2 regions of the Clavibacter californiensis genome follow, and region 2 is predicted to be linked to the other one. Evidence: predicted binding sites of a transcription regulator. Region 2 holds the regulator's gene; the other holds the start of a gene.
What was found. Region 2 encodes HspR, which represses chaperone genes until heat shock. Its sites were predicted from a motif close to AAGTTGAGTCNNNNNGACTCAACTT; they were not measured.
Positions count from the first base shown of each region.

Region 1 (6,714 bases), 970 kb from region 2:
GCGGACCTCGCCGTCCTGCAGGTCGGGCAGGTCGACCTCGACGCGGCGGACGTCGTCGGGGGTGGGCTCGCCGGTGGGGCGCTTCGCCAGCTGCCACTGGATGCTGCGTGCAGACATGGGTCTCCTTCGTTCTCGGGGGCGGGCGGTCGGACGGCCGACCCGCGGCGCTCGTGGCGCGGCCCCACCCTTCCACCGCCCGCTGGATGCGGCACCCAGCGAGCCGTGGCCTCGTGACGAGGGCCGCGCGGCCGGCTACGCGGCGGACGCGCTCACGCGCTCGGCGACGTGCGCGGCGAGCACGTCGCGCACGCTCGTCCAGGTGTGCGCGCCGAACCGCTCGCGGTCCACGTGCCGCAGCTCCGCCTCGCCGCTGTACATGCTCACGAGGTACTGCATCCCCTGCCAGGCCGGGAAGGTCTCCTGCTCGTCGCGGCCGACGCGGCGCATCGCCTTGGCCGCCGTGGAGAGGACCCCCGTGCTGCCCGCCCACTGCAGCGCGAACGGCGTGCCCGTGATCTCCGTCATGGTGCGCGCGAGGTCCCGCGCGGTCACCCGGTCCCCCGCCACCTCGACCACGCGCGGCGCGTGGTCGTCGAGCGCGACGAGCGCCGTCACGCGGGCGGTGTCGTCCTTGGTCGTGAAGTCGAGCACCTGGTCGGCGGACGACCAGTAGAGGACGCGGCGCCGGTCGAACAGGACGATGGGCGCCTGCCCGGTGAGCATGTCGGCGAAGGCGCCGTTGAGCACCGAGGTGGCCCGGATCGGCGCGGCGTCGAGGTCGGCCGCGAACTCGCGGCGCAGCTCGAAGTTGCGGTTGCTGCCGGGCGTGACCCGGCGGTAGTCGGAGGAGTAGTCCGAGGGGATGAAGCGCGGCACGCCGGCCGCGACCGCCGCCGTCAGGAGCGCACGCTGCGCCCCGACGATCACGGCGCGGGCGCCGCTGACCGCGGAGACGACGACGCGCGCGCCGGCGACCCCGCGGATCAGCGCGGCCCGGTCGGTGTACGCGGCCTCGACGACCTCGACGCGCGGGTCGTCGCCCCACGCCTCGGCCGCCGCGGTTCTTCCGGGCCGGGTGAGGACGCGGACGCGCGCGCCGGCCGCGAGCAGCTCGCGCACGATGCGGCGGCCGAGGTCGCCGGTGGCGCCGGCGACGACGACGGGGCCGGATGCGGATGCGGATGCGGATGCGGGCGATGCGGTCATGGGCGGGTCTCCTCCTGGGCGGCGCCGCACGGGGAGGGCGGCGTCGGTCGCGCCCGCGTCGGGCGCCTCCCGACGAGCATGCTCGGGAACCGTGCCCGTGCGGGCGACGCGCCGGGGCGGGGCCGGGATCCGCGCGCCCTGGATGAGCGACGCCCTCCCGGATCAGCCCCCGAACGGCCGCAGCGACACCGACTCGAGCGTGCCGTCGCGGGTCTGGTCGACGACGAGGCGCACGGCGCGCGCGACGGACGCGGGCTCCAGGTAGCGGGCCTCGTCGTACTCGCCGCCCTCCTTCGCGCGGAGCTCGCGCTGCATGTCGGTGGCGACGCGGCCCGGGTGCACGCTCGAGACGCGCACGCCGTGCGAGCGCTCCTCCTCGCGCAGGGCGTCGCCGAGCGCGCGGAGGGCGAACTTGGATCCCGCGTAGACGCCGCCCGTGGGGTTGGCCGTGAAGCCGGATCCGGAGTTCACGAGCACGACCTGCCCCTGCGCCGCCCGGAGCGCGGGCAGGAGCACGCGCGTCACCTCGGCGACCGCGAAGACGTTGACCTCGAAGACCCGCCGCCACTCGTCGACGGGCGTCTCCGCCACGGCGTCGCCGCCGATCACGCCGGCGGAGTGCACGAGCACGTCGAGGCGGTCGAGGCCGGGGACGAGGTCGGCGAGGCCGCCCGCGGCGAGGTCGGCCGCCCAGCCGACGGCGTCCGGCAGGGACGCGGCGAGCGCGTCGACGGCGTCGCGGTCGCGGCCGTGCACGATCACGCGGTGGGTGCGGCCGAGGTCCTCCGCGATGGCGCGGCCGATCCCGCGGGTGGCTCCCGTGACGAGGGCGACGGGGCGGGCGTGGTCGGTCATGGATCCTCCTGGGTCGCGGTCCTCCAGGCTACCGACGGCATCCGACCACCCCGTCCGCCCAGCGCGCCCCGGGGCATGACGTAGCGTGAAGGGACGGCGGCCGTGAGGCGCGTCGGCCCGCCGCCCGAGAGGATCCGCCCGTGCACGCCCGCTTCCCCGCCAGCCTCGAGGTGCTGCGGCAGGAAGCCCGCGACGAGCTGGACGCCGTGATCGAGCACCGATGCCGGAACGGCGACGACCCGTGGGAGATCATCCCCCAGCTGCCCACGGTGGACGAGCACGTGGTCGCGACCCTCCGCCAGGACGCGCTGGAAGCCGACGGGATGGCCGACGAGCTGGCCCGCGTGCGCCACCCGTCAACGGCGCCTGGCGTCGTCGCGCGCTTCGAGTACCGGCTGTTGCGCGGCATCGCGCTCGAGCACCCGGACCTCTCGCGCGCGGTCTGGACGCTCATCGGGCGCATGGAGCGCGACCTCCGCCGCCGCTCCTGAACAGGTGATGAGAGCGGCATTCGCCGTAGGCGAACGGCTTGGCACTCCCCTGCGCCGAGTGCTAATCTCATCGTGGTTGAGCCGAGGAGGCTCAACCCCGGAGATCATCACCGCAGATCATCAGAGGAGTCGAGCATGAACATGACCTTCGATCCGTTCCGCGAGCTGGACCGCGCCATGGGCGCGCTGGCCGAGACCCGCCAGGCGAACCGTCCGATGCCCATCGACCTGCACCGCGAGGGCGACACCTACGTGCTGGCCGCCGACCTCCCGGGCATCGACCCGGGCTCGGTCGACATCGACGTGGACGGCCAGCTGCTGACCATCCGCGCCGAGCGCACGCTCGCCGGCGACCAGAACGTGCGGTGGCTGACGCGCGAGCGCGTGGCGGGCACGTTCCTCCGCCAGCTCACGCTCGGCCAGGGCATCGACACCGAGCGCATCTCGGCGCACTACGCGAACGGCGTGCTGAGCGTCACCATCCCGGTGAGCGAGCGGGCGAAGCCGCGGAAGATCGCGGTCACGTCCGACGAGCCGCAGGGCCAGGAGGGCCGCACGCTGACGGTGGAGCAGGGCGCGCACGCGGCGAGCTGATCCGACCGGGCGGCGCTCCGGCGCCGCACACGACGACGGGAGCCGTCGTCCGCACGAAGCGGGCGGCGGCTCCTCGCGCGTCCGGTCCGGGACGCGTGTCGGCGCCGTCGACGTCAGCTGATGCGCGGCCGCAGCCCCGCGTGGATCGCGAGCGGGTTCCGCAGCGAGCCGCGGATCTGCATCACCGGCGCCTGCAGGTCGACCATGCGCCGGTTGTCGCGCAGCTGCAGCCGGTTGAGGCAGGAGCGGTCGAAGGACGGCGCGAAGAGGTCGAACCGGGCGATGCGCTCCGCCAGCTCCGGGTGCGCCCGCTCGTGGTCGGCGAGCGCCTCCGCGGCCACGCGCCACGGGCCGTCGGGGCCGAGGTCGTCACGGTCCTCGACGAGCGCGGCGGCGAAGCGGAGGAAGCCGTCCATCACGTCGGTGAAGACCGTGAGGGTGCGCTCCTCCTCGGGGACGTCCATACGGATCCGGCGCACGTCCTCCGGCAGCTCGCGCTCCATGTCGAAGAGGGCGACCTCCTCGGCGATGTCCTTCATCAGCACGCGTACGACGACGTGGTCGCGGAGCACGAGGATCACGTTCTCGCCGTGCGGCATGAAGGCGAGGTCGTGCGCGATCAGCGCGTGCGCGAGCGGCACGAGGTAGGCGTCGAGCCAGCGACGGATCCAGGCGGCCGCGCCGATCCCGGACGCGTCGATGAGCGCCTCCAGCACGCTCGCCCCCTGCGCGTCGACGTGCAGCAGGCTCGTCATGCTCATCAGCCGCTCGCCCTCCGCGAGGCTCGGCACGGGCGACTCCCGCCAGAGCGCGGACAGCATCTTGCCGTGGGAGTGGCCGGCGGGCAGGGCCGAGTCGACGCGGGCGTCGCGCACGCCGACGGACGCGACCTCGCGGAGGATCCCGAAGCCGCGCCGCGCGAACTCCGGGTCGCCCGTGACGAGCGCGTGCACCCAGTCGTTGATCGCCGGGGTGACCGCCATGTAGGCCGGCGAGAGGCCGCGCGTGAACCCCATGTTGAGGATCGAGAGCGACGTCTTCACGTAGCAGCGCTCCGGGGTCGTGCGGTTGGCCCAGGTGCGGATCGACTGCTGCGCGCCGTACTCGTCGTCGCCCGTGCCGAGGAGCACGATGTCGCGGGTGGCGACGAGGCCGGCGAAGGTGACCGTGACGACGTTCTCCCACTGCCACGGGTGCACCGGCACGAGCACGCGCTCGGCCGGGTCGATGCCGAGGTCCGCCATCCGGGCCCGGAACCGCTCGCGCACGGAGGCGCCGAGCTCGGCGTCGAGGAAGGCCTCGCGGTCGGGGCCGTCGACGGCGGCGAAGCGCGCGAGGCGCTCGTGGACGGCGAGCCAGAGGATCCGCACGTCCTCCCCCGCCTCGGGCGCGTACCGGTCGTGGTCGTCGAGGTCGAAGCCGATGCGGCCGTTGGTCGCGACGAAGCAGGGGTGGCCCTCGTCCATCGTCGACTCGACCTCCGCGTACGACGCCGTGAGGAGGCCCTGCGCGTCGGGCACGTCGCGGAGGCGCGAGAAGGCCGCGGCCGAGAGCGTGCTCTGGATCTCGTCGAGGTAGACGGGCAGCACCTCGTCGGTGATCCCCAGGCGGTCGCGGAGGTCGAGCACGAGGTCGGTCGCGTCGAGCTCGGTGGGCCGGCCGTCGACCGTGCGGCGGATGCTCGCCTCGTTGACGTCCCAGTGGTCGAGCTCGAGGATCCTGGCCCGGTACGCGTACGCGCTCCGGCCGTCGCCGCTCGCGACGCGGTAGGCGGCCCAGCGCCTCGGGTCGTGCGGCAGGCGGGGAGCTCCGGATCCACGCGCTCGGGTGCGATGAGCAGCTCGTGCGCGAACTCGGCGAGCGCCTTGCGCACGAGGTGGCGGGTGGCGGCGGCCCACACGTCGGGACGGAGGTGCGCGGCGCGGTGCACGCGGGGATCCGGCTCGGCGGTCCTCGAGGCGGCAGCCGGCCGGGCCTCGGGGTGGGTGTCGAGGGGGTGGTCGTGGGTGAGGGTCATGGCATGTCCGTCCATGGGGGTGGCGTGCAGGAGGGCGTCGTTGCGGGTGGCGACGCTGAGGAGCGCGTGCTTCGCGCCGAGGTCGACGACGCGGAGCGGCCGGAAGCCGACGAGCTCGTTGAGGCGCTGGATCCGGGTGTTGCGGACGTCCGGCTCGACAACGAGGCGCTCGACGGCCGGGTCCCGGAGGAGGTGCGCGACGACGTGCCGCATGACCGCGCTCGTGAACCCCGGCAGCGGGTCGCCCGCGGGCGGGCCGACGAGCAGGTGCATGCCACGGTCGCCGCAGGGCGGACCGACGCCCGCCCCCGCTCGTAGGGTGGGGGCATGAGCGATCGCGACGACCAGGCAGACGGCATACGCACCGGGCGCGGCCCCGGCGATCCCGACGGGCTGGTGACCGTGGACGACGTGGTCGGCGGCGACGACGCCCCCGCGGGTGTCGGCGACGAGGTGCGCGCGCCCGAGGGCACCGGTTACGGGCACGCCGAGGAGGACACCCTCGAGGTCGAGGACGCGGATCCGGCGAGCGCCGAGTACCCCGAGGTGCCCGACAACCGCTCCGTCACCGCGGCGGACTCGCACATGAGCGCCCCGGCCGACGACGCGGCCGGCCACGTCGACCCCGAGGGCCGCTGAGGTGACGGATCCCGCCGACGCCCCGCGCCACCCGCTCGCCGAGCCCGCCCGCATCGACGCCGACTCGATCGCGGAGCTCGCCGAGGCCGCGGAGGAGGACGCCCGCGACGCCGCGGCCGACCCGGTCGGCGAGGGTCCCGACGACATTTGATCCGCCCAGGGAGACCCGCCTGCACGCCGCTCGGGACCGCTCCATGGGCGTTGCCTGAACGCAACCACACAGCTCTCGGGGCCGAGCGTAGCGTCGGACGCATGGACACCGACGACCCGCGCCTCCAGCCCGCGGGCACCTCAGACACCCGGCAGGACAAGGACTTCATCTCGCCCAGCGAGGACGACACGCGCGTCAAGCAGAGCGAGCAGATCGTCGAGAGCGAGGGCGTCTCCGACGACGTCCCCGCCGCCGCGGACGACGTGCAGGTGCTGCCCGGCTCGGGCGGACCCGACGACGTCGGCGAGATCGACGTGGATCCCGACGAGCTCAACCTCAGCGGCGACTCGATCCCCGGCCACCCCAAGCCCGAGGCCGGTGCGTGACCGTGACCGACGCCACCGCCACCCCCGCTGACGACTCCACCGGCGACGACACCGCGCTCGACACCGAGGCCCTCGCGAACGAGACCGCCGTGAACGACGCCGTCGCCGGCGAGACCGTCCTCCCGGACACTGACGAGCCCGTCGAGGAGCCCGATGACGACGCCGTAATGGGCGCCGACGCGGAGCCCACCGCCGACGTCCTCGGCGTCGACGGCGAGGCCGAGCCCGTGCTCGCCGACAACGAGCTCTCAGGCCAGGACATCGACCTGGACGACACCCCGCCCAGCTGATCCACCCCGCCTTCCCGCACGCAGATCACCGCACCAGGAGACACATGAGCACCGACCAGTACACGTTCCAGGACCCGACGAAGAT
Region 1 is NZ_CP040792.1:2,675,496-2,682,209, forward strand. It holds gene FGD68_RS12895 (NADP-dependent oxidoreductase) at 1-117, opposite strand, end outside; gene FGD68_RS12900 (NmrA family NAD(P)-binding protein) at 253-1,206, opposite strand; gene FGD68_RS12905 (SDR family oxidoreductase) at 1,369-2,061, opposite strand; gene FGD68_RS12910 (hypothetical protein) at 2,202-2,552, shown strand; gene FGD68_RS12915 (Hsp20/alpha crystallin family protein) at 2,688-3,146, shown strand; gene FGD68_RS12920 (IucA/IucC family protein) at 3,260-5,044, opposite strand; partial or broken gene FGD68_RS12925 (GNAT family N-acetyltransferase) at 5,302-5,436, opposite strand; gene FGD68_RS12930 (hypothetical protein) at 5,491-5,802, shown strand; gene FGD68_RS12935 (hypothetical protein) at 5,804-5,953, shown strand; gene FGD68_RS12940 (hypothetical protein) at 6,055-6,339, shown strand; gene FGD68_RS12945 (hypothetical protein) at 6,336-6,629, shown strand; gene FGD68_RS12950 (glucose 1-dehydrogenase) at 6,674-6,714, shown strand, end outside.
Region 1: a site for HspR is predicted at 2,626-2,650, ahead of FGD68_RS12915 (Hsp20/alpha crystallin family protein). Genes of this name have one in related genera too.

Region 2 (6,714 bases):
GCGGGCCTGCATGACGCGGGTGCGGAAGGTGGGCATGCGGGCTCCTCGGCGAGCGGCGCGACTCGGGCGGCCACGGTGGATCCGAGGCTAGGCCCGCGACTCGGGCTTCGTCGAGACGGCGACCGTGAACTTCGCGTTCCGACCCGCCTCGCGCGTGGGGCCGACGATGCGCGTGAGCTGCGGCCGGTAGCCGAGCGGGCTGTTGTAGACCGTCCAGAGCTCGCCGCCGGGGCGGAGCATGCGGGCCGCGGCGGCGAACAGGCGCGGCGCGAGGCCCGCGTGCACGGTGGCGCCCGTGTGGAACGGCGGGTTCAGGAGCACGAGGTCGGCGGATCCGTCGGGGACGGTGGATCCGGCGTCGTCGCGCACCACGGTCACCCGGTCCGCGAGCCCGTTGGCGGCGACGGTCGCGCGCGCCGAGTCGACGGCCGCCCACGACTGGTCGGTCGCGATCACGCGGAGGTCCGGCCGGGCGAGCGCGACGGCCGACGCGATGACGCCCGTGCCGCAGCCGAGGTCGACGGCGGTCGTCGCGCCAGCGGGCAGGTCGGGCAGGAAGGAGAGGAGGAAGCGCGTTCCGATGTCGATGCGGGCGCCCGCGAACGCGGCGCCGTGCGCGCGCACCTCGAGGCCGAGGTCGGGGTGCGACTCGTGGCGGGGGTAGGCGTCGGCGGCGTCGGTCGCGGAGAGCGGCTCGCGCGCGACGAGGATCCGCGACTTCTGCCGCGCGAGTGTGGCGTGCACCTCGCCGAAGCGGCGGCGGAGCACGTCGGTCATCGCGGGGGTCATGTGCTTGACGCGGCCGCCGGCGAGCACGGTCACGTCGTCGGCGGCGGCGCGCGCGACCACACCGGCCCACTCGTCGAGGGCGTCGAGGCTGCGGGGCAGGCGCGCGATGACAACGCGGGCGTCCGCGGCGAGCGCGTCGTCCAGCCCGTGGTGGGCGATCTCGGCGGTCTCGCCGATCAGCTCCGCGTTGAGGCGGAGCGCGGTCTCGGAGGCGAGGGCGTCCTGGTGCACGCGGATGCGCACGGGATCCGGCGCCCCCGCTCGACGCAGCGCGGCGGCAGCGCCCAGCGCGAGGGCGCCGTACTGGTCGCCGATCACGACGAGCTCCTCGGGCCGCACCGGGCGGCCCGCGTCGGCCGCGGCGGCGAGCAGCGCGACCAGCTCGTCGAGGAGCAACCGGTCGGCGGCGTCCACGGCGAAGAGGTTCTCGGCCTCGACGTCCGGGCGGCGGCGGAGCGCGCCGAGGTCGAGCAGGTCGTCGGCGGCGGATGCGGAGTCGCGAGCGTCGCTCACCGCGCGTCGCGCCCGGAGCCGTCGCGGTCGTCGCCGGGCATGGCGAGCGCCGCCCGGTACAGCACGACCTCGGTGGGCCGGGACGGACGCACGCCCGCGCGCAGCGACACCACGTCGCCGTCGCCGCGTGCCGCGAACACGCGGCGGCCGGGCCGCGACAGCAGCTCGTCGGCGAGCGCCGACTCCAGCTGGCGCACGCGGCCGCGGAGCTCCGTCACCTGGTTCTCGAGCTCGAGGATCCGCGCGATGCCCTCCAGGCTCACGCCCTCCCCGCCCAGCCGGGCGACCTCCCGCAGCTGCACGATGTCGCGCATCGAGTAGCGGCGGCTCCGCCCGGCGGTGCGGGTGGGCGACACGAGTCCGAGGCGGTCGTACTGCCGGAGCGTCTGCGGGTGCATGCCCGACAGCTCGGCCGCCACGGAGATCACGAAGACGGGGGCGTCCTCGTCCATCGTGTCGCGGGGATCCACGTCAGCTCCTGGCCCGCTCGATGAGCTCGCGGCGCGGGTCCTCGCCCGGGCCCGAGCTGGCGAACGCGTCGAGCGCCACGCGCTGGGCGTCGGTGAGGCGCGACGGCACCGCGACCTCGATGCGCGCGAGCAGGTCGCCCGTGCCCTTCGGGGTCGTGACGCCGCGGCCCTTGACGCGCAGCACCTTCCCGCTGGACGTGCCGGGCGCGACCTTCAGCCGCACCGGGTCGCCGCCGAGCGTGGGCACCTCGATGGTCGCGCCGAGCGCGGCCTCGGGGAAGGTGACGGGGACGTTGACCCGGAGGTTCAGCCCGTCGCGCTCGAACACAGGGTGCGATCGCACGTGGACCGTGAGGATGATGTCCCCCGACGCGCCGCCGTCGCCCGACGGCTCGCCCTTCCCGGCGAGGCGGATCTTCTGCCCGTCGGAGACCCCGGCCGGCACGCGCACCGTGAGGGGCCGGCCGTCGGAGTCCTGCAGGCGCACGACGTCGCCCTGCACCGCGGTGAGGAAGTCGATCGTGGTGGTCGCGGTGACGTCGCGGCCCTTGGTGGGCGCGCCATAGCCCCGGTAGCCGCCGGTCGACTGGCCGAAGCCGCCGTTGCCGAACATGCCGCCGAGGATGTCCTCGAACCCGCCCTGGCTGTACTGCGGCTGGCCGGAACCGAACCCGGCCGTGCGCCGCCCGCGGCCGCCGGCCTGCTGGCCGAACATGCCGCCGAACACGTCCTCGAACCCACCCGCCTGTCCGCCGCCGGCACCCGGTGCGGTGAAGCGCGCGCCGGATCCCATGGCCCGCATCTGGTCGTACTCGCGGCGCTGCTCCTTGTCGGCCAGCACGGCGTGCGCCTCGCTGATCTCCTTGAAGCGCGCCTCGGCCGACGGATCCGGGTTGCTGTCCGGGTGGTACTGCCGCGCGAGCTTGCGGTAGGCCTTCTTGAGGTCGGCCTCCGAGACGTCCTTGGACACTCCGAGGACCTTGTAGAAGTCCTTGTCGAACCAGTCCTGGCTGGCCATCAGACGCCTCCCTTCTTCTTCGTCTCGTGGTGGGGGCCGCACACCCCGGTCCGGGCGCCCGCGCGTGCGGACGCCCGGACCGGGGTGGGTGCAGCCGGATCGATGCTGCGGTTGATGGCGCTACTCCGGCTTGTCGACGACGACCTTCGCGGCCCGCAGCAGCGTCTCGCCGATGTAGTAGCCACTCTCGACGACGTCCGCCACGGTGTCCACCTGGACCTCGGGGTTCGGCTTCTGGAAGATCGCCTCGTGCACCTGCGGGTCGAAGGCGTCGCCGACGGCGCCCACCTTGACCAGCCCGATGCGCTCCACGTTCGTCCGCAGCTTGGCGACGATCGCGGTGAGCGGTCCGCCCTCCGCGAGGTCGCCGTGCTTCTCGGCGCGGTCGAGGTCGTCGAGCACCGGGAGGATGCCCTTGACCACGTCGCCGACCGCGCGCTGGCGCTCGATCTCGCGGTTGGCCTCGGTGCGCTTGCGGTAGTTGGCGTACTCGGCGGTGACGCGCTTCAGGTCCGCGAGGTGCTCCGAGTCGCCCTCGACGGGCTCCGCCCGGGTCTGCTCGATGAGGTCCTGCAGCTCCTCGTCCATGGCGTCGGTCGTCTCGACGTCGGGGCCCTCGGCCTCGACGAACGCGCCGTCCTCGCCGGGGACGGAGGCCTGGTCGGCCGCCTCGTCCGCCGTGGCGTCAGGTCCGTCCGAGGACGCGGGGACCGACTGCTCGGCTCCCTCGTCCTCGGGCACGCGGCCCTCGCCGTTCGCGGTGTCCTCGGTCATCGGTCGGTCTTCTTGTCCTCGTCGTCCTCGTCCACGACCTCGGCGTCGACGATGTCCTCGTCGTCCTTCTTCGCCTCGGGCGCGCCCTCGGGGGTCTCGCCCGCGGCCTGCTCCTGCTGGCCCTGCGCGTAGATGGCCTCGCCGAGCTTGGTCTGGCTCGCGGACAGCTTGTCGAACGCGGTCTTGACCGCGGCCTCGTCGTCGCCGGCGAGGGCGCTCTTCAGGCCGTCGACGTCGCCCTGGACCTCGGACTTGACGTCCTCGGGCAGCTTGTCGTCGTTCTCCTTGATGAGCTTGTCGATCGAGTAGGCGAGCTGCTCCGCGTTGTTGCGGACCTCGGCCTGCTCGCGGCGCGTCTTGTCCTCCGCCGCGTGCTCCTCGGCCTCGCGCACCATGCGCTCGATGTCCTCCTTCGCGAGCGAGGATCCGCCCGTGATGGTCATCGACTGCTCCTTGCCGGTGCCCTTGTCCTTGGCGGACACGTGCACGATGCCGTTGGCGTCGATGTCGAAGGTGACCTCGACCTGCGGGATCCCGCGGGGCGCCGGCGCGATGCCGGTGAGCTCGAAGGTGCCGAGGTTCTTGTTGTCGCGGGTGAACTCGCGCTCGCCCTGGAAGACCTGGATCGCGACGGACGGCTGGTTGTCGTCCGCCGTGGTGAAGGTCTCGCTGCGCTTGGTCGGGATGGCCGTGTTGCGCTCGATGAGCTTGGTCATGATGCCGCCCTTGGTCTCGATGCCGAGGCTCAGGGGGGTGACGTCGATGAGGAGGACGTCCTTGCGCTCGCCCTTCAGCACGCCGGCCTGGAGCGCGGCGCCGACGGCGACGACCTCGTCCGGGTTGACGCCCTTGTTGGGCTCCTTGCCGCCCGTGAGCTTCTTCACGAGGTCGACCACGGCGGGCATGCGGGTGGATCCGCCGACGAGGACCACGTGGGCCACGTCGCCGACCGAGACGCCGGCCTCGCGGATGACGTCCTCGAAGGGCTTGCGGGTGCGCTCGAGCAGGTCGTTCGTGAGCTCCTCGAACTTGGCGCGGGTCAGCGTCTCGTCGAGGTTGGCCGGGCCGTTCTCCGTGAGGGAGAGGTACGGGAGCTGGATCGAGGTGCTGGTGGAGGAGCTGAGCTCCTTCTTCGCCTGCTCAGCGGCCTCCTTGAGGCGCTGCTTGGCGATCTTGTCGTTCGAGACGTCGACGCCCGTCGACTCCTTGAAGCGCTTGACGAGGTGGTCGACGATGCGCTGGTCCCAGTCGTCGCCGCCGAGGCGGTTGTCGCCCGCGGTGGAGCGGACCTGGATGGTGCTGAAGTCGTCGTCCTTGCCCACCTCGAGGAGGGAGACGTCGAACGTGCCGCCACCGAGGTCGAAGACGAGGATGAGCTCGTCCTCCTTGCCCCGGTCGAGGCCGTAGGCGAGGGCGGCCGCGGTGGGCTCGTTGATGATGCGGAGCACGTTGAGGCCCGCGATCTCGCCGGCCTCCTTCGTGGCCTGGCGCTCGGCGTCGTTGAAGTACGCGGGGACGGTGATGACCGCGTCGGTGACCGAGTCGCCCAGGTACTGCTCGGCGTCGCGCTTGAGCTTGCCGAGGATGCGGGCCGACAGCTCCTGCGACGTGTACTTCCTGTCGTCGATGCCGACGGTCCAGTCGGTGCCCATGTGGCGCTTGACCGACGAGATAGTGCGGTCGACGTTGGTGACGTTCTGGCGCTTGGCGGTCTCGCCGACCAGCACCTCGCCGTCCTTGGTGAACGCGACGACGGACGGCGTGGTCCGCGCGCCCTCGGCGTTGGCGATGACGGTGGGCTCTCCGCCCTCCAGGACCGAGACCACCGAGTTGGTGGTACCCAGGTCGATTCCTACTGCACGAGCCATGGGGTGTTCTCCTTCTGTTGCCGCGGCGCCCGGATCACGGGGGTCGCTTCGTGTGGTGACGCGGGTGTCCCGCGGAGTCTGTCTCGCGGTGCCGCTTCGTCAGCGGCGTGCTACTTGAGCCGCGATGACTCAACTCTACCCGGACGTCGGCGAGCGTCAAGTCGCGGCCGCAGGAGTTGAGCGATGTCGGCTCAACTCACAGGATCCGCGGGTGGCGGACCGCTCCCGCGGAGGCGGTGTGCCCCGGCCGGGGGGCCGGAGGACCGAGACGGGGGCTACTGGTTCACCTAGATCGCTACTGGGTCTCTTTTCCCGGGTCGACCTGCTGATTTAGCGTTGCCGACGCGAGGCCGGGGGGCCTCGGGACGCCCTTGACGAGGACGTGGTCTCCAGGGAGTGGTCGAAGTGGTGGGTACGCGTGCGCGCCATGCCGCCGCACCGGGTCCGGTCGCGTCCGGCGCGCGCTCCCGCCCCGGGATCCGCCGCCTGGCCGCGCTCGCCGCCGCCGCCGTCGCCGCCGCCGCCCTCCTCGTGACCCTGCCCACGCAGACCGCGACCGCCGCGTCGCAGCTGGTCGCCGAGTCGTTCAGCGGGACGACCGTGGCGGACGCCGCGTGGAAGCCGCTCGGCAGCGCGTGCCTCACCCGCGCCACCTCCGCCCCGACGAGCGGGTCGACCATCGGCGTGTGCTCGAGCAGGGACCAGTCGCTGCCCGCGAGCGCGAACCCGGGGGCCCTCCAGCTCACCGACAACCGCGCCGACGCGGTCGGCGGCGTGGTCTACGACAACGCGATCCCCGCCACGGGCGGCCTCGACGTCAAGTTCGACCAGTACCAGTACGGCACCTCCTCCGGCGGCGCCGACGGCATCGGGTTCTTCCTCACCGACGGATCCGTGCCGCTCACCGCAGCGGGCCCGTCCGGCGGAGGCCTCGGCTACGCCCAGACCACGACCGCGGCCGGCGTCGCGGGCGGCTACCTCGGCGTCGGCCTCGACGCGTTCGGCAACTTCTCGAGCCCCACCGAGGGCCGCGGCACGGGCTGCACCACCCCGAGCGCCGGCGTCGGCCAGCGTCCGAACGCGATCGCGCTGCGCGGACCCGGCACGGGCCTCGCGGGCTACTGCTACCTGACGGGCGTCTCGCCCGCGACGAGCCTGCGCGCGACCACCACCCTGAGCACCCCCACCACGGACCTCGGCCGGACCATCCGCATCACGGTCTCGTCGGCGCGGCTCCCCGTCGTCACCGTCTACATGGGCGCGGCGGCCGGCGCATCCACCG
Region 2 is NZ_CP040792.1:484,157-490,870, reverse strand. It holds gene FGD68_RS02605 (DUF1905 domain-containing protein) at 1-36, opposite strand, end outside; gene FGD68_RS02600 (class I SAM-dependent methyltransferase) at 88-1,302, opposite strand; gene FGD68_RS02595 (heat shock protein transcriptional repressor HspR) at 1,299-1,754, opposite strand; gene FGD68_RS02590 (DnaJ C-terminal domain-containing protein) at 1,774-2,790, opposite strand; gene FGD68_RS02585 (nucleotide exchange factor GrpE) at 2,911-3,564, opposite strand; gene dnaK (molecular chaperone DnaK) at 3,561-5,432, opposite strand; gene FGD68_RS02575 (DUF7507 domain-containing protein) at 5,838-6,714, shown strand, end outside.